DNA from 4 places in the Dorea chungnamensis genome. Region 1 is predicted to be linked to each of the others. Evidence: predicted binding sites of a transcription regulator. Region 1 holds the regulator's gene; each other region holds the start of a gene.
What was found. Region 1 encodes Rex, which represses fermentation and respiration genes when NADH is low (regulators of the CRP and FNR family bind a similar motif). Its sites were predicted from a motif close to ATTGTTAANTANTTAACAAT; they were not measured.
Positions count from the first base shown of each region.

Region 2: pckA (phosphoenolpyruvate carboxykinase (ATP)) is a predicted target of Rex. The motif match lies at 2,337-2,356, and genes of this name have one in related genera.
Region 3: rsxC (electron transport complex subunit RsxC) is a predicted target of Rex. The motif match lies at 2,762-2,781, and genes of this name have one in related genera.
Region 4: adhE (bifunctional acetaldehyde-CoA/alcohol dehydrogenase) is a predicted target of Rex. The motif match lies at 3,144-3,163, and genes of this name have one in related genera.

Region 1 is NZ_JBDOHT010000004.1:26,217-32,485, reverse strand. Features, by position in the region: gene ABE613_RS04710 (NADP-dependent isocitrate dehydrogenase) at 1-354, shown strand, start outside; gene ABE613_RS04705 (DUF6472 family protein) at 474-650, shown strand; gene ABE613_RS04700 (flavodoxin family protein) at 678-1,400, shown strand; gene ABE613_RS04695 (ABC-F family ATP-binding cassette domain-containing protein) at 1,401-3,356, opposite strand; gene ABE613_RS04690 (redox-sensing transcriptional repressor Rex) at 3,487-4,131, shown strand; gene ABE613_RS04685 (NAD(P)H-hydrate dehydratase) at 4,222-5,757, shown strand; gene alr (alanine racemase) at 5,723-6,269, shown strand, end outside.
Region 2 is NZ_JBDOHT010000013.1:77,164-83,432, forward strand. Features, by position in the region: gene ABE613_RS11790 (SpoIID/LytB domain-containing protein) at 1-211, opposite strand, end outside; RNA gene ssrS (6S RNA) at 383-565, opposite strand; gene pckA (phosphoenolpyruvate carboxykinase (ATP)) at 620-2,224, opposite strand; gene ABE613_RS11805 (hypothetical protein) at 2,543-2,893, opposite strand; gene thrC (threonine synthase) at 2,907-4,394, opposite strand; gene ABE613_RS11815 (3-isopropylmalate dehydratase small subunit) at 4,418-4,906, opposite strand; gene leuC (3-isopropylmalate dehydratase large subunit) at 4,906-6,180, opposite strand; gene ABE613_RS11825 (thioester domain-containing protein) at 6,225-6,269, opposite strand, start outside.
Region 3 is NZ_JBDOHT010000012.1:33,215-39,483, reverse strand. Features, by position in the region: gene ABE613_RS11130 (YcxB family protein) at 1-53, shown strand, start outside; gene cmk ((d)CMP kinase) at 66-722, shown strand; gene ispH (4-hydroxy-3-methylbut-2-enyl diphosphate reductase) at 745-1,602, shown strand; gene rpsA (30S ribosomal protein S1) at 1,583-2,701, shown strand; gene rsxC (electron transport complex subunit RsxC) at 2,882-4,204, shown strand; gene ABE613_RS11105 (RnfABCDGE type electron transport complex subunit D) at 4,255-5,184, shown strand; gene ABE613_RS11100 (RnfABCDGE type electron transport complex subunit G) at 5,184-5,765, shown strand; gene rsxE (electron transport complex subunit RsxE) at 5,780-6,269, shown strand, end outside.
Region 4 is NZ_JBDOHT010000003.1:159,426-165,694, reverse strand. Features, by position in the region: gene ABE613_RS04100 (aminoglycoside phosphotransferase family protein) at 1-240, opposite strand, end outside; gene adhE (bifunctional acetaldehyde-CoA/alcohol dehydrogenase) at 474-3,086, opposite strand; gene ABE613_RS04090 ([FeFe] hydrogenase, group A) at 3,255-5,009, opposite strand; gene ABE613_RS04085 (NAD(P)-binding protein) at 5,003-6,269, opposite strand, start outside.

The sequences.
Region 1 (6,269 bases):
GCATTCGGTTCATTGGCTATGATGACCTCTGTACTGGTATCTCCAGAAGGTTATTATGAATATGAAGCTGCACATGGAACAGTACAGCGTCATTATTATAAACACTTAAAAGGAGAAGAAACATCAACCAATTCAGTTGCCACTATATTTGCATGGACCGGAGCGTTGAGAAAACGTGGTGAATTAGACAGCAATCAGGAATTGATGGATTTTGCAGATAAGCTTGAAAAAGCAACGATCGACACAATTGAAGAAGGAAAAATGACCAAAGATCTTGCTTTAATTACAACTTTAGAGAATCCAACTGTGTTGAATAGTGAAGAGTTTATAAAAGCAATTGCTGAGAAATTGTAGTAATTAATAGTAAAAAGGGGACGTAGTAAAATTAACTTTTACTACGTCCCCTTTTTACATTTAGGGTGTACCCAAATGAAAAATATGTTATACTTGTTCCCAGGAAGGAGTTGTGTATCGTGAAGAGTAATTGTGAATCATGTGCTCATTATGAATATGATGAGGACTATGAATGTTTCACTTGTCAGATGGCATTAGATGAGGATGAATTGTATCGATTTGTGACCAATACATATTACGATTGCCCATATTATAGTTATGGCGATGAATATACGATTGTTAGACATCAGATGTAGATTATATGAATGGGGGAAGTATAGAAGATGAATATATTGATGATTAATGGAACTATGCGAAAGGGTTCTACTTATCATGTGGGAAAAATGTTGATTGATAAGATTGCTACAAAGGAGGATCAGGTAATTGAACTATTTCTACCGAAGGATATGCCTGAGTTTTGCAGAGGCTGTGGAAGATGTATTATGGAAGATGAGACAAAATGTTTTGATTATCTAATGTACATGAAGCGGTTGACTGGCTTGATTGATAAAGCTGACCTGTTGATTCTGACTTCACCGGTTCATGTCATGCATGTAACGGGAGCGATGAAATCTATGTTGGATCATTATGGATATCGTTTTATGGTTCACAGACCGGGAGCTTCTATGTTTCGAAAACAGGCAGTGTGTATTGCAACTGCCGCGGGAGGCGGCGTGAGATCTACGCTTAAGGATATGAAGATTAGTCTCCAGTTCTGGGGTGCCGCTAGAGTGTATACCTACGGAATGTCGGTGGCATCGCTTGGTTGGGATGGTGTCAGTGCAGATAAGAAAGAGCGGATTGACAGAGATTTGAGTAAGCTTGTATTAAAGATTTCCAAAGATCCAGATGGAGTGAATCCAGGAATCAAGACTCGTGCTCTGTTCTATATTATGAGAAGCTTTCATAAAAAAGGAATGAGTCCGGTGGATGATAATTATTGGAAAGAAATGGGATGGCTTGGAAAAGAACGTCCATGGAAATTACTGAAAAAGGAAGAGCTGTAGCTATTCAGCCAGCTCTTCCCATTTTATATACAGCTCTTCAAGTTCTTCCGCAATAGCTGCCTTTTCATTGGCTAATTCCTGACATTTAATGGAACTTGTAAAAATATCTTCCTGCAACATCATTTCGTCAATCTTAGCATCCCGCTCTTCAAGAGTAGTGATGCGTTCTTCGGTTTTCTTCAGTTCGTTTTTTCGTTTTCGCTCGCGAGCCTGTGCTTCTTTTTGTTCCTTCCAGTCGAGCTTAGAATCTGACACATTTGCTGCAACAGAGTCTTTGCCAGAAGATATAGCAGAATTTGCAGTTCCTGGAATATAAACAGAAGACGGGGCACCAGCATAAATGGTTGTTAGCTCGTCTTTTTTTTCAAGATAATAGTCATAATTCCCTATATAATTTACAAAAGTCTGATTCACCAGATCAAGGATCCTTGTTGCTGTCTGATTGATAAAATAACGATCGTGTGAAACATATAAGATAGTTCCGGTATAGTTGTTCAATGCTTTTTCCAGAATTTCTTTTGATGGAATATCCAAGTGGTTTGTTGGTTCGTCAAGAATCAGAAAATTAGCTTTCGAAAGCATCAGCTTCGCTAAAGATACTCTGCCACGTTCTCCACCGCTTAGGTCACCGATCCGTTTAAACACATCATCCCCAGTAAATAAAAAAGCGGCCAGCATATTTCTGATCTTCGTGTTAGTCAAATCCGGGTAATCATCTGAAATTTCGTCAAAAATGGTTTTTTCCATATGTAGTACATGGTGTTCCTGATCATAGTATCCGATCGCTACATTAGTTCCCAATGTAAATGTACCGGAATCTGCTGATATTACCTGATTTAAGATTTTTAAAAGTGTTGTTTTCCCCGTTCCATTGTCACCGATGATTGCAACATGTTCCCCGCGTTTAATGTCAAAACTTATATCTTGAAACAGAACTTGATTTGGAAATGATTTACTTAGATGTTCAACAGACAGAACATCGTTACCGCTGACACAAGAAGGCTCTAATGTTAAGTGAATCTCATTATTTGCTTCCAAGGGTTTCTCTACAGGACGGATCTTTTCCAACATCTTTTCACGGCTTTCTGCACGTTTGATAGATTTCTCACGATTAAAAGAACGAAGCTTTTCAATTACGGCTTCCTGATGCTTTATTTCTTGCTGCTGATTTAAATATTCTTTTATCTGAGCATCACGAAGCTGCTGCTTTTTGGCAGCATAATCACTGTAATTTCCATTATAGGTCATCAATTTTCCAGATTCGATTTCTAAGACCTTAGTCACTACTTTGTTCAAAAAGTAACGGTCATGAGATACGATCAGAACGGCTCCTGGATAATTCAGAAGATAAGTTTCTAACCAAGCTATAGAGTTTAGATCCAAGTGGTTAGTAGGCTCGTCCAAAAGCAAGATATCTGGCTTGGTGAGCAATAATTTACCAAGAGAGACGCGGGTTTTCTGACCCCCAGAAAGGGTATCTACGGGTTTAGAAAAATCATTTTCTGTAAAACCAAGACCTTTTAATACCCCGTTAATCTCACTTTCATATGCATAACCATTCTGGCGTTCAAAAGAAGCTGTCAGACGATTATATGTTTCAAGGCGTGATGTCAATGCATCACCTTCTAAATGTTTTAATTCTAATTCGATGGAACGGATCTGTGTTTCCATTTCGATGATATCAGATTTGGCAAGTTTCACTTCTTCATAGATAGTGCTTCCACTTTGCATAGCCTGATGCTGTGCAAGATATCCCAAGGTTTTGCCTTTGGTTAAAATTACTTCTCCGCGGTCAGAAGGAAGCTCACCTACAATCATTTTAAAAAGCGTTGATTTTCCCGCTCCATTGGGACCAACAAGAGCTGCTTTTTCGTGATCTTCTATATGAAAAGAACCGTCAGCGATAATCACTTTTTCGCCGAAAGATTTACTGATTCCGTGACATGCTAATATCATATTATTTTCATATCCTCCTTTTTCACTCGTTTTCATTATAGCGAAAATAGGACAAAATACAACTAAAAGTTTGACTTTGTTCACACAATTCTATATAATATTTCTTAGAATGAAATGGAAGGTGAGACTATTGGAAGAGAGAGAGATTTCCCAGGCGGTCATCCGTAGATTGCCACGATACTATCGATACTTAGGAGAGCTACTTGAAAATGGAGTGGAGCGTATCTCGTCTAACGATTTGAGTAAGCGTATGAAAGTGACTGCATCTCAGATTCGTCAGGATCTTAACAATTTTGGTGGGTTCGGTCAGCAGGGCTATGGTTATAACGTTAAATATTTGTATACAGAGATTGGTAAGATTCTTGGCTTGGAAGAGGCTCATAATATGATTATTATAGGAGCTGGTAATTTAGGGCAGGCTCTTGCTAATTATGCAGCTTTTGAGAAGAGAGGATTTGTATTAAAAGGAATTTTTGATGTCAACCCAAGATTGGTGGGTGTTTCAATCAGAGGCGTGCCGATTCGTATGATGGATGAGTTAAAGACATTTGTCCAACAAAATGATGTTGAGATTGCAGTTTTGACTATTCCAAAGGATAAGGCAATTGAAGTGGCTAATATGCTGGTAGACAATGGTGTTCGTGCAATTTGGAATTTTGCCCATACAGATTTGAATCTGCCGGATCATATAATTGTTGAAAATGTACACTTGTCTGAAAGCTTAATGCAGTTATCATACAATATTAGCCGATATAACGAAGAACATAAGAAATAATAAGCAAAGACGTGTAATGACTGGCATGCGCAGACGGGCTGGTTTTTACACGTCCTTTTATATTATAAAATGAACTTGGAAGGTGAGATTATGCGATATCTGCTTAATGGAAATCAAATGAAAAAGGCGGATCAATATACAATACAGGAACTGGGAATTCCGTCTATGGAGTTAATGGAGCGTGCTGCAAAGAGATGTGTAGAGACTATGGAGGCGGAAAAGCTTGATCTGTCCAAAGCGTGTATCGTATGTGGTTCAGGGAATAATGGTGGTGATGGATTTGCGATAGCGAGACTTTTAAAGGAAAAAGGGTATCCTGTGACAGTTTGTTTTGTAGGAAATGAATCTCATCGTACGGATGAAACAAAACAGCAGATGAGTAAATTAAGGGAAACAGGTGTTGAGATATTCAAAGAGTACAAAGAAGATGAATATAGTATCATAATAGATGCGATGTTCGGTGTTGGACTTAGCCGTGAGATTATAGGAAAATATTTTCAGATTATTCAGAAGATGAATGAAGCAAAGGCTGTAAAATTTGCTGTAGATATGCCATCTGGAATATCTGCGAATCATGGAAGTGTCCTTGGAATTGCTTTCCGTGCAGATATTACGGTGACTTTTCAAATGGAAAAGCTGGGACTTGCAATCTATCCCGGAAAGGAATATTCTGGTAAAGTGATTGTAGCTGATATCGGAATCCATACGGAAAAAATAATTGCTACCGAAAAAACGGCATATACTTATGAGAAGAAGGAATATTGTAAATTTCTGCCAGCCAGAAAAGAAAATTCGAATAAAGGGACATATGGGAAGTTACTTGTAATTGCAGGAAGTAAAGGTATGTCTGGAGCGGCTTATCTGAATGCAAAAGCGGCATATATGTCTGGAGCAGGACTGGTACAGATCTATACACCGGAAGAAAATAGGATTATTTTACAGCAGCTCCTTCCGGAAGCAATTATTACAACTTATGACATTTTTGATAAGACTGAGTTGTTAAATCTTTTAACATGGGCAGATGCAGTTTGTATTGGATCTGGAATAGGAATCAGTGAGCGTTCCAGGAGAATATTGAAGGCAACTCTTGAGCATGTGAAAGTACCTTGTCTGATTGATGCAGATGGTTTGAACCTGATTGCGGAGCATAACGCTTATCTTCAAAAGATTCATCATACAGATTTTGTGATAACACCACATATGAAAGAGATGTCACGGCTGTTACATATAAGTGTAGAGGAATTAAAACAACATAGGATGGATATACTGGATTCATTTGTTCAAAAAAGTCAATGGACTTGTGTACTGAAAGATGCCAGAACTATTGTTGCATCAGTTTCTGAAGGAAACTATGTAAATATGTCGGGTAATTCGGCAATGGCAAAAGCTGGTTCTGGAGATGTACTGGCGGGAATAATAGCTGCGCTTTTGGCGCAAGGACTCAGTTGTAGGAAAGCCGCTGTTTTGGGAGCATACCTACATGGAAGAGCAGGTGATTATGCCCGTATCGATAAAGGAAGTTATAGTGTTTTGGCAAGAGATTTGACGGAGTATCTATCCAATGCATTTAAAGAGCAGGAGGAGGTAAAAAGTGAAGAATTATACGAGAGTCTGTGTAAGGATTGATCTTGATGCAATAGAATATAATATTGAGATGATGAAGGCAAATATACAAGATGGTGTTAAGATGCTGGCAGTTATTAAAACGGATGGATATGGGCATGGAGCTGTTCAGATAGCAAGGCTTCTTAGTACGAAAGAATACATCTGGGGTTATGCAGTCGCAACGCTTGAGGAAGCAGTTATCCTTCGCCACAGAGGTATCACAAAACCCATTCTCGTACTGGGATGTATCTTCCAGGATCAGAGGAGATCAATGATTGAGCATGAAATCCGTATGACTGTGTATACAGAGGAGATGGCAAGAGAAGTATCAGATCTCGCAGTCAGCATGGGAAAGAATGCCTATATTCATATCAAGTTGGACACAGGAATGTCACGGCTAGGTTTTCCAACCTGTCAAGAAAGTGTAGAGCATATTACGAACATTAGCAGGATGCCGAATCTCGTTATGGAAGGAATGTTTACACATTTTGCAAAAGCAGATGAGACGGATAAGTCATTTACCAGAAAACAGA
Region 2 (6,269 bases), on a different contig from region 1:
CCAGTCCGTTAACAGCTGATATCTCCACTGTCGGATGGGCAACTTCGGCATACCCGTCGGTCATAATCAAGACCCGAATATTCGGATTACTTATTTCCATCTGAGCTTCTGGATTCTTCTGCAGTTCTTTTTCTTTCCTATATTCTTTTTTCTCAAAATTTTGAAATGAAGAAAACAATCCTCCCACGACAAACAGGCTGATTACAAGCATCAACAAATACCGGAGATATCTATACTTTCTATATCTATTATTTCTATATCTATTATTTTTTTTCAATCTGTACGTATCCTCTTGTCCAATACTTTTTTCTCAATGTATGCTTTTTTCTCTTTAAATATAACCAAAAAGACAGCCGCATACACGACTGTCTTCTATCTTTTGTATGGCCCCAAAATGCCGGTTTCTGTATTTTGACTCCTAGCCACAGCTAGGTGGGTGTCCGCATCCGCTTTTTTGTCTTCCCCTGCACAATTCGGAGGCCTGACATATTACGGAGATATAAGAGTCCCGTTTAAAGTTTTGTAGGTTCAAAATTACAGAAGTTATCGAACATCCCAGGTTTCTACTGAGGATATTATACCCCATTTATATAGATTTTACAACCTATAAAACTGTTTTTTATAACTGTGGACCTGCAGAAACTAATGCTTTACCTGCTTCATTTCCTTCATATTTTGCAAAGTTCTTTACGAATCTCTCAGCAAGATCCTTAGCCTTAGCTTCCCATTCAGCTACTTCTGCGTAAGTATCACGAGGATCAAGAATTGCAGAATCTACACCTGGAAGTTCTGTTGGAACTTCGAAATTAAAGTATGGGATCTTCTTAGTAGGAGCATTCAGGATATCTCCATTTAAGATTGCATCAATGATACCACGGGTATCTTTAATAGAGATACGCTTTCCAGTTCCATTCCATCCAGTATTAACAAGATATGCTTTTGCACCGCTCTTTTCCATTCTCTTAACCAGTTCTTCTGCATATTTTGTTGGATGCAGTTCCAGGAATGCCTGTCCAAAACATGCGGAAAACGTTGGTGTAGGCTCTGTGATTCCACGCTCTGTACCAGCAAGTTTTGCTGTAAATCCAGATAAGAAATAGTACTGTGTCTGCTCTGGTGTCAGTACAGATACCGGAGGAAGTACTCCAAATGCATCTGCAGACAGGAAGATTACATTCTGTGCAGCTGGTGCAGCAGATACAGGACGAACAATCTTCTCAATATGATTGATCGGATAAGATACACGTGTATTCTCAGTTACACTCTTATCAGCAAAATCAATCTTTCCTTCTTCATCCAGTGTTACGTTCTCAAGAAGCGCATCCCTCTTGATTGCATTATAAATATCTGGTTCAGATTCTTTATCCAGATTGATAACTTTCGCATAGCATCCACCTTCGAAGTTAAATACACCATTATCATCCCATCCATGTTCGTCATCACCAATCAGAAGACGTTTTGGATCTGTTGACAAAGTTGTCTTACCTGTTCCAGATAATCCGAAGAAGATTGCTGTATTTTCACCATTCATATCTGTATTGGCAGAACAGTGCATGGAAGCAATTCCCTTCAATGGCAGATAGTAGTTCATCATAGAGAACATACCTTTTTTCATCTCTCCACCGTACCATGTATTGATAATTACCTGTTCACGGCTTGTGATATTGAATACAACTGCTGTCTCTGAATTCAGTCCTAACTCTTTATAATTTTCAACTTTTGCTTTAGAAGCATTATAAACAACAAAGTCTGGCTCAAAACTCTCAAGTTCCTCCGCTGTAGGCATAATAAACATGTTCTCAACAAAATGAGCCTGCCATGCAACTTCCATGATGAAACGGATTGCCATACGTGTATCCTTATTGGCTCCGCAAAAAGCATCTACCACATAAAGCTTCTTATCACAAAGTTCTTTCACTGCAATATCCTTTACAGCAGCCCATGTCTCTTCAGAAGCCGGATGGTTATCATTCTTGTACTCATCAGAAGTCCACCATACAGTATCTTTGGAATTTTCATCCATTACAATGAATTTATCTTTTGGAGAACGTCCGGTATATACACCTGTCATTACGTTTACTGCACCAAGTTCACTAACCTGACCCTTTTCAAAACCTTCCAATTCCGGCTTTGTCTCTTCCTCAAACAATAAATCATAAGAAGGATTGTGTACAATTTCTGTAGTTCCTGAAATGCCGTACTTACTTAAATCGATATTCGCCATCTTTGTTTTACCTCTTTTCTTTCCTTAATCATAACCGCCGTAACACTTTCTGCCTTTGCATATTTCTGCCTTTTACAGCGGCATTTGTCTTATTATTACATTTTTTTCACAAAAAGTCAATACTTTAACAATCCTTTCGCGAAAGTTAATATTTTTTATTATTCATTTATTTTTCACCAACCGCATAATCACGTCTATGTTTTTACAAAAAATGCAAGATTGTATTTTTAATCTTGCATTTTGTCAATATTATAATTTATGAAACTTATCTATTATTCATATAAATATTTTATATAACCGAAATCCAGCTCCAACCATTCAGTTGATTCCAAAATATTTTTGGTTGTATTTACGTAATTTCAGCATAAAGACAACAAGCATCACACATAGAACTGCCGTCATAATTACATACAGTATGCCAACACTGCTGATATAGGAATCGTACAGATCTACACACCCATCTAACAACAGGATAATTCCCAACGCAAGAAGTGGCTTCCCGACATCTCTGCAATATCCCTCCAGGTCTTTGCAGCTTTTTTCATTTACACCCTTCGGAAGCAAGATTGTCTTCACAATCTCTTTTTTCACTTTTAACATATAATATCCATAAAGGCAGTAGATTCCAGCCCCCAGAGCAATTGCCCCAAAGAAACCATCTAACAGCATCTGTCCTCACTCCTTACACTTGCAATATACCTTTTACAGTTTCCTTCATCTTATCTGCATCACATTCCAAAGTATGAAGTATATTGGCATCCAGAATATCTTTGATTGCCTGTGGCATCTCTACACCAGATGTCTCTTCCAACACTTTCAGAAGTTCGAATTCATCTGCATCTGCATATTTTTCATCAATTGCCGTCATAACACTCTTAACGAACTTATATGGACTCGCCGTTGATGCAATCACACATTTCTTTGCATCACCGGTCTTAATCCTATACTGTTCACAGACATGCGCAGCAACAGCTGTATGCGTATCAATTACATATCCTGTCTTTTCGTAATTCTCACGGATACTTTCGGCAGTCTCTGATTCATCTGAATATCCAGATGCAAAATCAGATAATTTTGCCTTCATATTCTCAGTGATTGTATAGCTTCCACTATTTTTTAATTCTTCCATTAATTCTCTGGTCTTCTCAGAATCTTCACCTGCTATCAGATAGATCAGACGCTCCAGATTACTGGAAATCAGAATGTCCATGGATGGTGAGGTCGTCAGCACAAACTCTCGATTCTTATCGTATGTACCTGTCTGGAAGAAATCAAACAGCACTTTGTTCTTATTAGATGCACAGATCAGTTTATCAATCGGCACTCCCATCTGCTTTGCATAGTAAGCAGCAAGAATATTTCCGAAATTGCCGGTCGGGACTACAACGTTGATCAATTCTCCCTCTGCAATCTCTTCATTTGCCAGTAATTTTGCATAAGCATTTACATAATATGCGACCTGCGGAACCAAACGTCCAATATTGATAGAATTAGCAGAAGAAAACTGGTATCCCTTTGCTGCAAGTTCCTGAGCCAGTTCTTTATCTTCGAACATTGCTTTCACACCACTTTGTGCATTATCAAAATTTCCATGGATCGCAACCACATCTACATTACTTCCTTTTTGCGTAACCATCTGAAGTTCCTGTACTTTGCTGACTCCGTTCTTCGGATAAAATACAATGATTCGGGTTCCTTCAACATCAGCAAATCCCGCCAAAGCAGCCTTACCCGTATCACCAGACGTAGCTGTAAGAATCACAATCTCATTTTCCACATGATTCTTTTTGGCCGAAGTAGTCAAAAGATGCGGCAATATAGACAATGCCATATCCTTGAACGCAATCGTTGCCCCATGGAACAATTCCAGATAATACGTATCATCTACCTTTACCAGCGGCGCGATCTCCTCAGTGTCAAACTTACTGTCATATGCTTTACGAATACAGTCCTTCAACTCCTCTTCTGTAAAGTCTGTTAAAAACTGCTTCATAACCGCATAAGCGGTCTCCTGATATGACATGTCTTTCAACTGCTCCATTGAAACATCGAGTGTCGGAAGTTTCTCCGGCACAAATAGACCACCGTCCGGAGCAAGACCTGTCAGAATCGCTTCAGAAGCTGTTACTTTCAAGTTCGAATTTCTTGTACTTTTGTAATGTAGATTCATCTTTTTCACCCTTCTATCATCCGCTATTTTTTACTATTTGTATATTTTACCAGGCCACCTGCAGCAATCAGCTTCTGCATAAATTCCGGGAAAGCCTGTCCCTGAAACTCTGTGCCTTTTGTACGGTTATAGATCTTTCCACTGTCAAAATCAACTTCCACTTCATCACCGGCATCGATTCCTCTTGCTGCCTCTGGGCATTCAATAATCGGTAATCCAATATTGATTGCATTTCTATAGAAGATTCTGGCAAATGTCTCTGCAATGACGCAGCTTACACCTGCCGTCTTGAGACACAGAGGTGCATGTTCTCTGGATGAACCACATCCAAAGTTTTTATTCGCAACAATCAGATCTCCCGGCTTCATCTTATTTACAAAATCTGGATCAATATCTACCATCGCATGGCTTGCCAGTTCCTGAGGATCATAGGAATTAAGATATCTTGCCGGAATAATAACATCCGTATCCACATTATCACCATACTTAAATACATGTCCTACTGCTTTCATTATCTGTCACCTACTTTCTCTGGATTCGCAATACATCCTGCAATCGCACTCGCTGCAGCCACTTCTGGAGACGCAAGATAGATCAGAGAATCTACATGTCCCATTCTGCCCACAAAGTTACGATTTGTTGTAGACACACACTTTTCACCTGCTGCCATAACACCCATATGACCTCCCATACATGGTCCACAGCTTGGTGTATTCACAGCACAGCCTGCATCCACAAAGATATCCAAAAGTCCCTCTGCGATACACTGTTTGTAGATCTTCTGTGTTGCCGGGATTACCATAACACGTACATCTGGATGAACTGTATGGCCTTTCAAAATTGCTGCTGCTTTTCTCATATCCTCCATACGCCCATTGGTACAAGAACCGATTACAACCTGATTGATCTTGATTGGCTCCATCGCCTCAACCTCATCAATTGTCTTAGCATTACCTGGAAGGTGTGGGAATGCAACGGTCGGACGTACCTCTGAAAGATCAATCTCAACCACTTCATCATACTCTGCATCCTCATCAGCAGTATATATCTTGTATTCCTTCTTGGAATGTTCTTTCATATAGGCTTCTGTCTGTTCATCTACCGGGAAGATTCCATTCTTGGCACCAGCTTCAATCGCCATATTCGCCATTGTAAAACGATCATCCATAGACAGATTAGCAATGCCATCTCCAACAAATTCCATAGATTTATAAAGTGCGCCATCTACCCCAATCTTACCGATAATATGGATAATGATATCTTTTCCACTGACATATGGTCCTGGCTTTCCCGTCAATACAAACTTCATTGCGCTCGGAACTTTAAACCACAACTCACCTGTTGCCATACCTGTTGCAATATCTGTGGTTCCCACACCAGTAGAAAATGCACCTAATGCGCCATATGTACAGGTGTGTGAATCTGCACCAATAATGCACTCACCACCCACAACAACACCAGCTTCTGGAAGGATTGCATGTTCCACGCCGGATTTTCCCTGTTCAAAATACCATGTTAATCCCTGTGCTCTTGCAAATTCTCTGATTGCCTTAGAGTTCTCTGCTGATTTAATGTCCTTATTCGGTGTAAAATGATCTGGTACCAGAACTACTTTATCCTTATCAAACACATTTTCTGCCATCTCCCGAAAAATCGGCAGTGCCATAGGTCCGGTGATATCATTTGCCATTACTACATCTAACTTCGCCTCTATCAATTGTCCTGCCACAACAGAATCGAGTCCTGCGTGAGCCGCCAATATCTTCTGCGTCATTGTCATTCCCATCACGACAACCTCCTATTCTTCTTCATTGACTTATCTTTTGAATACTACTTTCTCCATATTTTCCGTAGCCATGCGTTCATTTTAACACA
Region 3 (6,269 bases), on a different contig from region 1:
TACAGAAATGTACTGGAGTTAAAAAAGGAATCGAAAAAGTAAATATTGAATAAAGGAGAAATATCATGGGATATAATGTGGCAATTGATGGTCCAGCAGGTGCAGGAAAGAGTACGATTGCAAAATTAGTGGCAAAAGAAAAGGGATTTATCTATGTTGATACCGGTGCCATGTATAGAGGTCTGGCGATTCATTTCCTGAATCAGGGAATTCAGGCGGATGAGACGGAAAAAGTGATTAAGGCATGCCAGGATGCTGAAGTAACCATTCGCTACGAAAATGGTATCCAGCAGGTTTATCTGAATGGAGCAAATATTACTTCCAGATTGAGGGATGAGGAAGTAGGAAATATGGCATCTATGACATCGGCAATCCCAGAAGTAAGAGCCAAGTTATTGGAGCTTCAGCAGAATCTTGCACGTACACAAAATGTGATCATGGATGGCAGGGATATCGGAACGTGTGTATTGCCGAATGCTGACGTGAAGATATTTTTAACTGCAAGTGTTGAGACGAGAGCCAAGCGTCGCTATGAAGAGCTGATGGCAAAGGGAGTCCCTTGTAATTTGGAAGAAATTGAATCGGACATTCGAGAAAGAGATTATCGTGACATGACAAGAGAGATTGCTCCGCTGAAACAGGCTGAGGATGCAGTAAAGGTAGATAGTTCTTATATGACAATTCCTGAAGTTGTGGATAAAATTGTCGAATTGTGCAGGTGATGTGGATTAAGGAGAGAAAAGAATGGAGATAGAGTTGGCAAGAACAGCGGGATTCTGTTTTGGTGTAAAGAGAGCTGTTGACACTGTATATGAACAGGTAGAACAGCACCGGGAAGATAAAATCTATACCTATGGTCCGATTATCCATAATGAAGAAGTGACAAAAGATCTAGCCAAAAAAGGAGTTGAAGTGATTGACTCTGAAAAAGAATTAGATGCAGTGGATAAAGGCGTTATTATTATTCGTTCTCATGGAGTAGCCAGAGACATATATAAAAAAATACAGGAAAAAGGCCTGACTTGTGTAGACGCTACCTGTCCTTTTGTAAAGAAGATACACAGAATCGTTGAGGAAGAAAGCAAAAAAGGGGCGTTTATTGTCATTATTGGTAACAGCGAACATCCGGAGGTAGAAGGAATCAAAGGGTGGGCAGGAAAACAAGTAATTGTTGTACAGACAGCAGAAGATGCCAGACAGTTTCAGTTGAAAGATGCTGAACAGAGGGTCTGCGTCGTTTCTCAGACGACATTTAATTACAATAAATTCAAAGATTTAGTTGAAATAATCTCAAAAAAGGGGTATGATGTAATTGTTTTAAATACGATTTGCAATGCAACAAAGGAACGTCAGGAGGAGGCTTGTGAAATTGCAAAGAGAGTAGATGCTATGGTGGTTATCGGCGACAAACGTAGTTCAAATACTCAGAAGTTATTTGAAATATGTAAGAATGAATGTTTGAATACGTACTATATACAGACACTTGACGATTTGGATATGAATCAATTAAGGTCCGTGGAAACAGTAGGTATTACAGCAGGGGCATCCACGCCCAATAATATAATTGAGGAGGTTCAAAATAATGTCAGAATTAACTTTTGAACAAATGTTGGAAGAGTCATTCAAAACAATAAGAAATGGAGAGGTCGTAGATGGTACTGTCATCGATGTAAAGCCCGATGAAATCATCTTGAATATAGGTTACAAGGCAGACGGTATCATTACAAGAAGCGAGTACACAAACGAAGCAAATGCAGATTTAACGACTATGGTATCCGTTGGTGATGCAATGACTGCAAAAGTCCTGAAAGTTAATGATGGAGAAGGTCAGGTGCTTTTGACCTATAAGAGACTTGCAGCAGAAAAAGGAAATGAAAGATTGAGAGAGGCTTATGAGAATCATGAGGTGTTAAAGGCTCCTGTTGCTCAGATTCTTGGCGGTGGATTAAGTGTTGTGATTGATGAAGCAAGAGTGTTTATCCCTGCAAGCCTTGTGTCAGATACTTATGAAAAAGATTTGAGTAAGTATCAGGATCAGGAGATTGAATTTGTAATCAGTGAGTTTAATCCTAGAAGAAATCGCGTAATTGGAGACAGAAGACAGTTACTTGTTGCTGAACGTGCAGAAAAGCAAAAAGAATTATTTGCTAAGATCCAGGCTGGAGACAGAATGGAAGGAACTGTTAAAAATGTGACAGATTTCGGCGCGTTTATTGATCTTGGTGGAGTTGATGGACTTCTTCATATTTCTGAAATGTCTTGGGGACGTGTTGAGAATCCAAAGAAGGTATTCAAAGTTGGTGAGACATTAGAAGTAATGATTAAAGAAATCAATGATACAAAGATTGCCTTGAGTTTGAAATTCCCGGAGACTAATCCATGGGCGAATGCAGCAGAAAAATATGCAGTTGGTACTGTGATTGAAGGAAGAGTTGCTAGAATGACTGATTTTGGTGCATTTGTTGAACTTGCACCTGGAGTAGATGCATTGCTTCATGTTTCTCAGATTTCAAGAAATCATGTGGACAAGCCGTCAGATGTATTGTCTGTAGGTCAGGAAATTACGGCTAAGATTGTCGACCTTAATGAGGATGAGAAAAAAATCAGTTTAAGTATGAAAGCTTTAGAGCCGGCAGCAAATGAACAGACTGAGGCAGAAAGCGTGGATGAAAGTGCTGAAGAGGAAACTAGCGAAGAATAATTTGCATGTTGAATATTGTTGGGATTGTAGAGATAGAGACCGCTAGGTCTCTATCTTTTATATGTTAAAATTTCGACAAGATGTTTGCGGAAATATACAATGAAATCCCTGGATTTACTGGATTATTAGGGAGTTTTCATGTATAGTATATAAAGAGTAAAAAGGAAGGAAGGAAAAAGGATGGCATTGTTAACATTTAAGGGTGGTATTCATCCGGATGACGGCAAGAGCCTGGCAAAAGATAAGGCGATTGTCGAAGTAAAACCCAAAGGGGATTTGGTATATCCAGTTTCTCAGCATATTGGCGCTCCGGCCAATCCGATAGTGGCTGTAGGGGATCGTGTTTTAAAGGGTCAGATGATAGCAGAAGCCGGGGGGTTTGTGTCTGCGCCTATCTATGCATCGGTTTCCGGAACAGTTAAGGCGATTGCCCCACATTTAAATCCAACAGGGGGTATGGTAAACAGTATCGTTATTGAAAATGACGGTGAATATGAGGAAGTGCAATATCCAGAAGTGAAACCTTTGGATGAGATGACAAAAGAAGAAATCCTCAATACAATCGGTAATGCTGGTGTTGTAGGTATGGGTGGTGCAGGATTCCCAACGAGAGTCAAACTGTCACCGAAAGAACCAGAAAAGATTGATTACATTATTGCTAACTGTGCAGAGTGTGAACCATATATCACCGCTGACTACAGATCAATCATGGAGACGCCGGAAAAATTAGTCGGCGGTATGAAAATTGTATTAAAGCTTTTTGATAATGCAAAAGGTGTTTTTGGAGTAGAAGATAATAAACCGGATTGTATTGAAAAGTTAAAAGAACTGACAAAGGATGAACCACGTATGGAAGTACTTGCGTTAAAGACCAAGTATCCACAGGGTGGTGAGCGTCAATTGATTTATGCAACAACTGGAAGAGCAATTAATTCGGCAATGCTTCCGGCAGATGCAGGATGTGTTGTAGATAACGTGGCAACATTGATCAGTATTTATCAGGCAGTGGCAGAAGGAAAACCATCTATGGAACGAGTTGTTACTGTGAGTGGAAATGCAGTAAATGAACCAGGTAACTTCAGAGTACCATTTGGAACAAATCAGGCTGAACTTGTAGAGGCTGCTGGTGGATTCAAAAGTGAACCGGAAAAATTAATCTCCGGTGGTCCGATGATGGGATTCTCTATGTTTACACTGGATGTGCCGGTCACTAAGACTTCTTCGTCTATTCTTGGCTTTACAAAAGATGAAGTGGCTCAATATGAACCATCTGCATGTATCAATTGTGGACGTTGTGTAGATGCCTGTCCAAGTAGATTGATTCCGTCAAGACTTGCAGATTATGCAGAACATCATGACGAAGAGACGTTTACAAAACATGAAGGTCTGGAATGTATGGAATGTGGTTCTTGTAGTTTTGTATGTCCTGCAAAGCGCCCATTAAAACAGGCAATTGGTTCAATGAGAAAGATTGCGATGGCAAACCGCAAAAAGAAAAAATAGTCAAATAGAAGAGGAAGAGGTGAACAAACGTGAGTGAGAACAAATTAAAAATGTCATCTTCACCACACATTCGTTCCAAAGACACCACAAGCAGTATTATGATGTGGGTAACGATTGCACTGTTGCCGGCTTCAGCCTTTGGTGTATGGAACTTTGGATTGTCAGCGCTTATTATGCTGATCAGTACAACTGCAGCATCTGTTCTGACAGAGTACATATATGAAAAATTAATGCACAAGAAAATTACAATCGGCGATTGGAGTGCCGTTGTTACAGGTCTTTTACTTGGCCTGAATATGCCGGCTTCAGCTCCATGGTGGATGGGTGTTATCGGTGGTATCTTTGCCATTCTGATTGTAAAACAGTTATTTGGTGGTCTGGGACAGAACTTTATGAACCCGGCACTCGGAGCAAGATGTTTCCTGTTAATTTCTTTCACAAGCCAGATGACTACATTTGTATATGATGGAGTATCTGGTCCTACACCTTTGGCACAGCTGAAAGCTGGAGAGGCTGTAAATTCTATGGATATGCTGATCGGTACTATCCCAGGAACTATTGGTGAAACATCTGTAATTGCGATTATTATTGGTGCAATTATTTTGATTTTGAAAGGGATTATTGATCTTAGAATCCCAGGAACTTATATTGTATCTTTTATAATTTTTATTGGTATCTTCGGACCGTTTGCAAATCCGAATGTTGGATTCTTTGATCCTCAATATATTACTGCACATCTGTGCGGCGGTGGTCTGATGCTTGGTGCATGGTTCATGGCTACCGATTATGTAACATCTCCAATTACGAAGAAGGGCCAGTATGTATATGGAATTCTGTTAGGTGTACTGACTGGATTGTTCCGTCTTTTCGGCGGTTCAGCAGAAGGAGTATCTTATGCAATCATCATCAGTAACCTTATTGTTCCATTGATCGAGAGGGTTACTCTTCCAAAACCATTTGGTAAAGGAGGAGAAAAATAATGAATAAGATTCTGAAAAATACATTGATTCTTACAATGATCACTTTGATCGCAGGTCTTGCACTCGGTGTGGTCTATGAGATTACAAAAGACCCGATTGCTCAGGTGCAGGAAAAGTCCAAAAAAGAAGCATGGCAGGCAGTATTCCCGGAAGCTGATCTGAATGATTTTGAGGAGACCGAAGTAGATCAGAAGGCTGCAGATCAGGCAATCGCCGATATGGGCGTGAATGCAACGATTGATGAAGTTTGTACAGTAGGTGATCAGGGATATGTTATTACAACTACAGATAAAGACGGATTTGGCGGAAGTATTCAGATTACAGTAGGTATAACAACTGATGGTACTGTAAACGGTGTGTCTATTTTATCTATTAGTGAAACAGCAGGTCTTGGTATGAAAGCAACAGAGCCTGCATTCTATGGCCAGTATGAAGGAAAACAGGCTGAGAAGTTTGTTGTGTCAAAAGACGGCGGAGATGGTGAACCTATCGATGCATTAAGTGGTGCAACTATTACTTCAAGAGCAGTGACCGGAGCTGTCAATGCTGCTCTTGGTTATTATCAGAATGCATTTCAATAGGAGGTAGTTAAAAGATGAATAAATGTACGGAACGATTATATAACGGTCTGATCAAAGAAAATCCTACCTTCGTTTTGATGTTAGGTATGTGTCCGACCCTGGCGGTAACAACATCCGCTATTAACGGTGTAGGTATGGGCCTTTCTACAACGGTCGTACTTGTACTGTCAAATATGTTGATTTCCATGCTGCGTAAGATTATTCCGGATTCTGTCAGAATGCCGGCATTCATCGTAGTCGTAGCATCTTTCGTAACAATTGTACAATTTTTGCTGGAAGGTTTTGTTCCAAGTTTGTATGATTCACTTGGAATTTATATTCCGCTGATCGTAGTTAACTGTATCATTCTTGGACGTGCAGAAAGTTATGCTTCTAAGAATCCTGTAATCCCATCTATTTTTGACGGCATTGGTATGGGACTTGGTTTTACATTTGGACTTACTTGTATTGGTATTGTTCGTGAGCTGATCGGTACAGGTGCAGTCTTTGGAGCACAGATTTTGC
Region 4 (6,269 bases), on a different contig from region 1:
TTCCAAAGTCTTTCCTTCTTTATACTCTATAACCAGAGCCCATTTGCCATCAATCTGTGTAACCTCTTTTAATTGCGGAATATCCAATCCTGATTCCTCTACTCTTACTGTATTCAACGCCTCATTAAACACTGCAGATTTTGGATGTGTGGTCTCGAATACCTTGACAATCTCTTTATCGCATTTGTAGACTTCTTTGTACGGACGTTTCACGATCAAATTACTTCCTTCAAGTTTCATAAGCTGTGCCTCCTTGTATAATACTTCCGATCTTTTATTTGTTAACTGCATTATACACCCTTAAATTTCATTTGGAAAGAGTAATTTGATATTTTTTTAACTTATTTTTATTGCATATTTTTATTGTTAAATAATTAACTTTATTCATTTGGGTACACCCCTTTTTCCATTTAGGTACACCACAAAACACAATTAGGGACGTAGACTTTTTTAAAAAGTCTACGTCCCTAATATTAACCGTAGTAACACTTCAGATAGATTTCTTTCATTTCTTTCATGAGTGGATATCTCGGGTTTGCTCCTGTACACTGGTCGTTGAAGGCTTGTTCAACCATATCATCCAATGTATCGAGGAAGTATTTCTCATCGATTCCGTATTCTTTGATGGATTTTTTGATTCCGATCTTTTCTTTGAGGTCTTCCAGTTTTGCGAGGAAGTTTTCGAATACTTCTTCGTCTGTCTTGCCTTGGCATCCGGCAAAGCGTCCTAATTCTGCGTATCTTGCAAGTGCGTGTGGATACTGGTACTGGGAGAATGTTCCCATCTTGGTCGGAACTTCTGCTGCATTGTATCTCATGACTTCTGTCAGGAGAACTGCGTTTGCGACACCGTGTGGCAAGTGATGGAATGCTCCAAGTTTGTGGGCCATGGAGTGGTTCAGGCCAAGGAAAGCATTTGCGAATGCCATACCAGCCATACAGGATGCATTTGCCATCTTTTCTCTTGCGATTGGGTCATTGGCTCCGTTTGCATATGCAGATGGCAGATAATCGAATACCATCTTAACGGCTTTCATTGCAAGTCCATCTGTGTAGTCTGTTGCCATAATGGATACGTATGCTTCGATTGCATGTGTCATAACGTCGATACCGGATGCGCTTGTCAGTCCTTTTGGAGCTGTCATTGCATTATCTACGTCGACGATTGCCATATCTGGAAGTAATTCGTAATCTGCAATCGGCCATTTTACGCCTGTCTCTGCATCAGTGATGATGGCAAATGGTGTCACTTCAGAACCTGTACCAGAAGATGTCGGGATTGCAACAAAGTAGGCTTTCTCTCCCATTTTTGGGAAGGTAAATACTCTCTTGCGAATATCCATGAAGTCCATAGCCATGTCTTCAAAGTTTGCTTCTGGATGCTCATACATCAGCCACATAATCTTCGCTGCATCCATTGCAGATCCACCGCCAAGTGCGATGATTGTATCTGGTTCAAATGCTCTCATCTGGTCTGTTCCTTTTTGTGCACACTGCAGAGTCGGATCTGGTGCTACTTCATAGAAGCATGTATGCTGAATTCCCATCTGGTCTAATTTCTCTTCAATTGGTTTTACATAACCATTTTTATATAAGAAGGTATCTGTTACGATAAATGCTTTTTTCTTGTGCATCACTGTTCCGAGTTCATCGAGTGCCACCGGCATACAGCCTTTCTTAAAGTATACTTTCTCAGGTGTTCTAAACCACAGCATATTTTCTCTCCTCTCTGCGACCGTCTTAATGTTAATCAGATGTTTTACACCTACGTTCTCAGATACAGAGTTGCCTCCCCAAGAACCACATCCAAGTGTAAGAGATGGAGCAAGTTTAAAGTTATAAAGATCACCGATACCGCCCTGAGAAGATGGAGTATTGATTAAGATACGACAAGTCTTCATTGCTTCTGCATGTTTTGCAATCTTCTCTTTCTCTGCAGGATGAATATACAGAGAAGATGTATGTCCATATCCGCCATCTGCTACCAACTGTTCAGCTTTTGCAAGGGCTTCATCAAATGTTTTTGCTCGGTACATTCCAAGTACCGGAGATAATTTCTCATGCGCAAATTCTTCAGAGATATCAACGGATTCCACTTCACCGATTAAGATCTTGGTATCTTCCGGAACATCTACACCTGCGAGTTTTGCAATCTCATATGCAGATTTTCCTGGGATCTTATTATTTAAGGCACCGTTGATAATGATAGTCTTACGAACTTTATCCAGCTCTTCGCCTTTTTTCAGGAAATAGCATCCACGATATGCAAATTCTTTCTTTACTTCATCATAGATACTGTCGAGCACCGTTACAGACTGTTCGGATGCACAGATCATACCATTGTCAAATGTTTTAGAATGAATGATAGAATTTACTGCCATCTTGATATCTGCTGTCTCGTCAATAATAACAGGAGTATTTCCAGGTCCAACGCCAAGTGCCGGTTTTCCTGAAGAGTATGCAGCCTTCACCATTCCAGGTCCACCTGTTGCAAGGATAATATCTGCATCTCTCATAACTGTATTGGTAAGTTCCAGGGACGGAACGTCAATCCATCCGATAATTCCTTCCGGTGCTCCTGCTTTGACAGCTGCATCCAGAACAATCTTTGCTGCAGCGATCGTACAGGCTTTTGCTGCCGGATGTGGACTGATGATAATTGCATTTCTGGTCTTCAAGCAGATCAATGTTTTGAAAATTGCTGTTGATGTTGGGTTAGTTGTAGGAATAACTGCCGCTACAAGGCCAATTGGTTCCGCAATCTTCTTAATTCCATATGCTGGGTCTTCTTCAATAACTCCGCAAGTCTTGGTATTCTTATAAGCATTGTAAATATACTCTGCTGCGTAATGATTCTTAATAACCTTATCTTCCACGATACCACGACCAGTTTCCTCAACTGCCTGTTTTGCAAGAGGAATTCGCATCTTGTTTGCTGCCATTGCTGCCTCGAAGAAGATCTTATCTACCTGCTCCTGTGTGAATGTAGCGAAGATCTTCTGTGCTTCTCTCATCGCCTTCATCTTTGCTTCAAGAGCTTCGACATTATCAATAATCTCTGGTACTGCCTCTTTTTTCTTTGCCATTTTGATTATCCTCCCTGTAACTGTGTTACTATCGTTTCAATGGTCATAGTATAACTGTGTGTTAATTATTTGTCAATATGTTTTTGATATTTTTTTAACGATAATGACAAAAAAATAACAGGGGACGTAGTATTTTTTAATTTTACTACGTCCCCTATTAACTATTTTTTAAAATCCTTTGCCGTAATTTACTATTTTTGCATCATGTTCTGTATGTAACAGCATATGCGCTTTATGTGACATTGGTTTTTCAAAATATTCTTCGTACATTTGAAGGATATCTGGATTCTCATGTGAGAATCGAATGTCATAATTATCATCCAGATAATACAGGTTCTTGCCGCGTTCAAAGGCCAGTTCTTCACCATCGTGGATTGGCTGTCCGCCTCCGCCTACGCAGCCTCCTGGACATGCCATAACTTCTACGAAGTCGTAGTGTACTTCTCCTCGTTCTATCTTATCAAGCAGTGCTCTGGTATTGCCAAGACCGCTTACAACAGCGGTTCTGACGGTAATATCATTAATCTGGAAATCTGCTTCCTGTACACCATCATTTTCGTTGAAGCCTTGACTTCTTACTGCAGTAAATGCATCTGCCGGTGGATTTTCTCCTTTGATGATATAATATGCGGATCGAAGCGCTGCTTCCATTACACCGCCAGTTGCTCCAAAGATGACACCAGCTCCTGTACCAGCCTGCATCGGGCGGTCGCTTTCAATATCTACCAATGTATCAGGGCTGATGTGTGCAGAACGAATCATTCTTACCAGCTCTCTGGTCGTGATTACTGTATCAATGTCATGTCCTGCATATTCTCCATAGAACAGTTCCATCTCGCTCTCGCCTTTTTTCGCAACACAAGGCATTACAGACACGGTGTAGATTTTCTCTGGTGATACACCTAGTTTTTCTGCAAAGTAGGTCTTCATTGCTGCGCCGAACATCTGCTGTGGTGATTTTGCAGAGGATAAATATTTTACCAAATGTGGATACTGTGTTTTAATAAAACGAATCCATCCTGGACAGCATGATGTAAACATCGGGCGATCTTTCAGTTCACCACTTGTAAAACGCTGAACAAATTCGTGTCCTTCTTCCATGATTGTCAGATCGGCTGAAAATACAGTATCAAACACGTAGTCCACACCCATACGCTTCAAGGCATCCAATATCTTTCCAATGGTTGCATCTTCTGGAGCAAGTCCAATCTGTTCGCCCCATGCAGCACGTACAGCCGGTGCAACCTGAGCTACAACAATTTTATCTGGATCTGCAATTGCTTCCCAGACCTTTTCCGTATCATTTCTCTCGCTCAATGCTCCTACCGGACAATGTGTAATACACTGTCCGCACAATGAACAGTCTGCTTCCTGAATGTTCTTATGACCACCTACATTTACAGTCGTTCTGGATCCGGTTCCTTCCACATCCCAGACACTCAATCCCTGTACTTTATCACAGACCTGAATACACCGCATACACTTAATACATTTGGAGGAATCACGGATCAGTGGAAAATTCTTATTCCAAGGCTGTTTCTCGATCTCCATCTTGTATGGAATATCGATAATATTCAAGTCATTGGCAACTGACTGAAGGCTACAGTTGCCACTTCTTGAACATGCCACACACTGACAATTATGCTGAGATAAGATCAACTCTACATTGGTTTTTCTGTCCCTGCGTACTTTTGGACTATTTGTATGGATTACCATACCTTCCTCAGCAACATTATTACATGAGGTAATCAGTTTATCCTTTCCCTCTAATTCAACTACACATACACGACAGGCTGCGATCTCGTTAATTCCTTTCAGATAACACAATTTAGGAATATGAATCCCATTTTGAGCGGCAGCCTCCATAATCGTGGTATTTTCTTTTACGGATATTTGTTTTCCATCAATTACAAGATTTACCATAATGTCTCTCTGCCTCCCTTAAATATGCCATATCCAAAATGATCACACCGCAGACATCTGCTTGCTTCCTGTTTTGCTTCTTTTTCGGTCATGCAGTTCTCTACACCCTCAAAATCACAGACTCTTTCACAAGCTTCTCGTTCTGTAAGATTCACACGTCCACAAGGTGTACGGTCATCCAGATGTGCCTCTGGAATCTCTACGTCACAGGAAATTTCATGGTGATAGCCGAGATATTCATCAATATTAGCCGCTACAACCTTCGCTGCAGCAATTGCCTTTATTACAGAAGCAGGGCCGCTTGCGCAGTCTCCTCCTGCAAATACTCCTGGCATATTTTCAAAGGTTCCTGTGCTCTTTGTAACAATCTTACCACGTTCTACCGGAATACCAGCTTCCTCAAAATGGCGTGTCTCAATATTCTGACCGATTGCAACAACCAATACATCGCATGGAATATAAATATCCTCTTCGCCAGTCGGTTTGATACTTGCTCGTCCATCCTTGATTGCACTTACCATCTGCGGAGTCACATAAATACCTTTGATATGATTATTTTCATCAATATCCAGTGACGCAGGTGCTTTTAATGTCTGAAGTTCGATTCCTTCAGCAACAGCGCCGTCAATTTCTCCTGGAAGAGCTGTCATATCTGCAACTCTTCTTCTGTACACAATACTTACTTTCTTAGCACCGAGACGTTTTGCCGTACGAACCGCATCCATAGAAACATTGCCGCCCCCGATGACAGCAACTTCCTTGCCGGTCAGATCCATAATCTCGTTCTTGCCTACATTTCTCAGGAACTGAACAGCAGATAATACTCCATCTGCATCTTCCCCTTCCAGTCCCAGTTTTTTATCTGTGCTTGCCCCAATCGTAATCAGCACAGCATCGTATTGTGCTCTCAGTTCTTGAATTGTGATATCCTGTCCAATCTTAAGACCATGTTTTACCTCTACGCCAGTCTTTAAAATAGCATTGATATCTTCGTCTAATCTTTCCTTAGGCAGACGGTAATTCGGAATTCCATAACGAAGCATTCCACCAAGTTTTGGAAGCATCTCATATACCGTAGCCTGATGACCCATCAGCTGCAGATAGTATGCTGCACTTAACCCTCCTGGACCTCCGCCGAGTACAGCAATTCTCTTTCCTGTACTTGGTGCACATTTCGGTGGCTCTACCTCACCAGCAAAATCAGCAGCCACCCTCTTAAGACCACGAATATTGATGGAATCATCCACCATATTTCTTCTG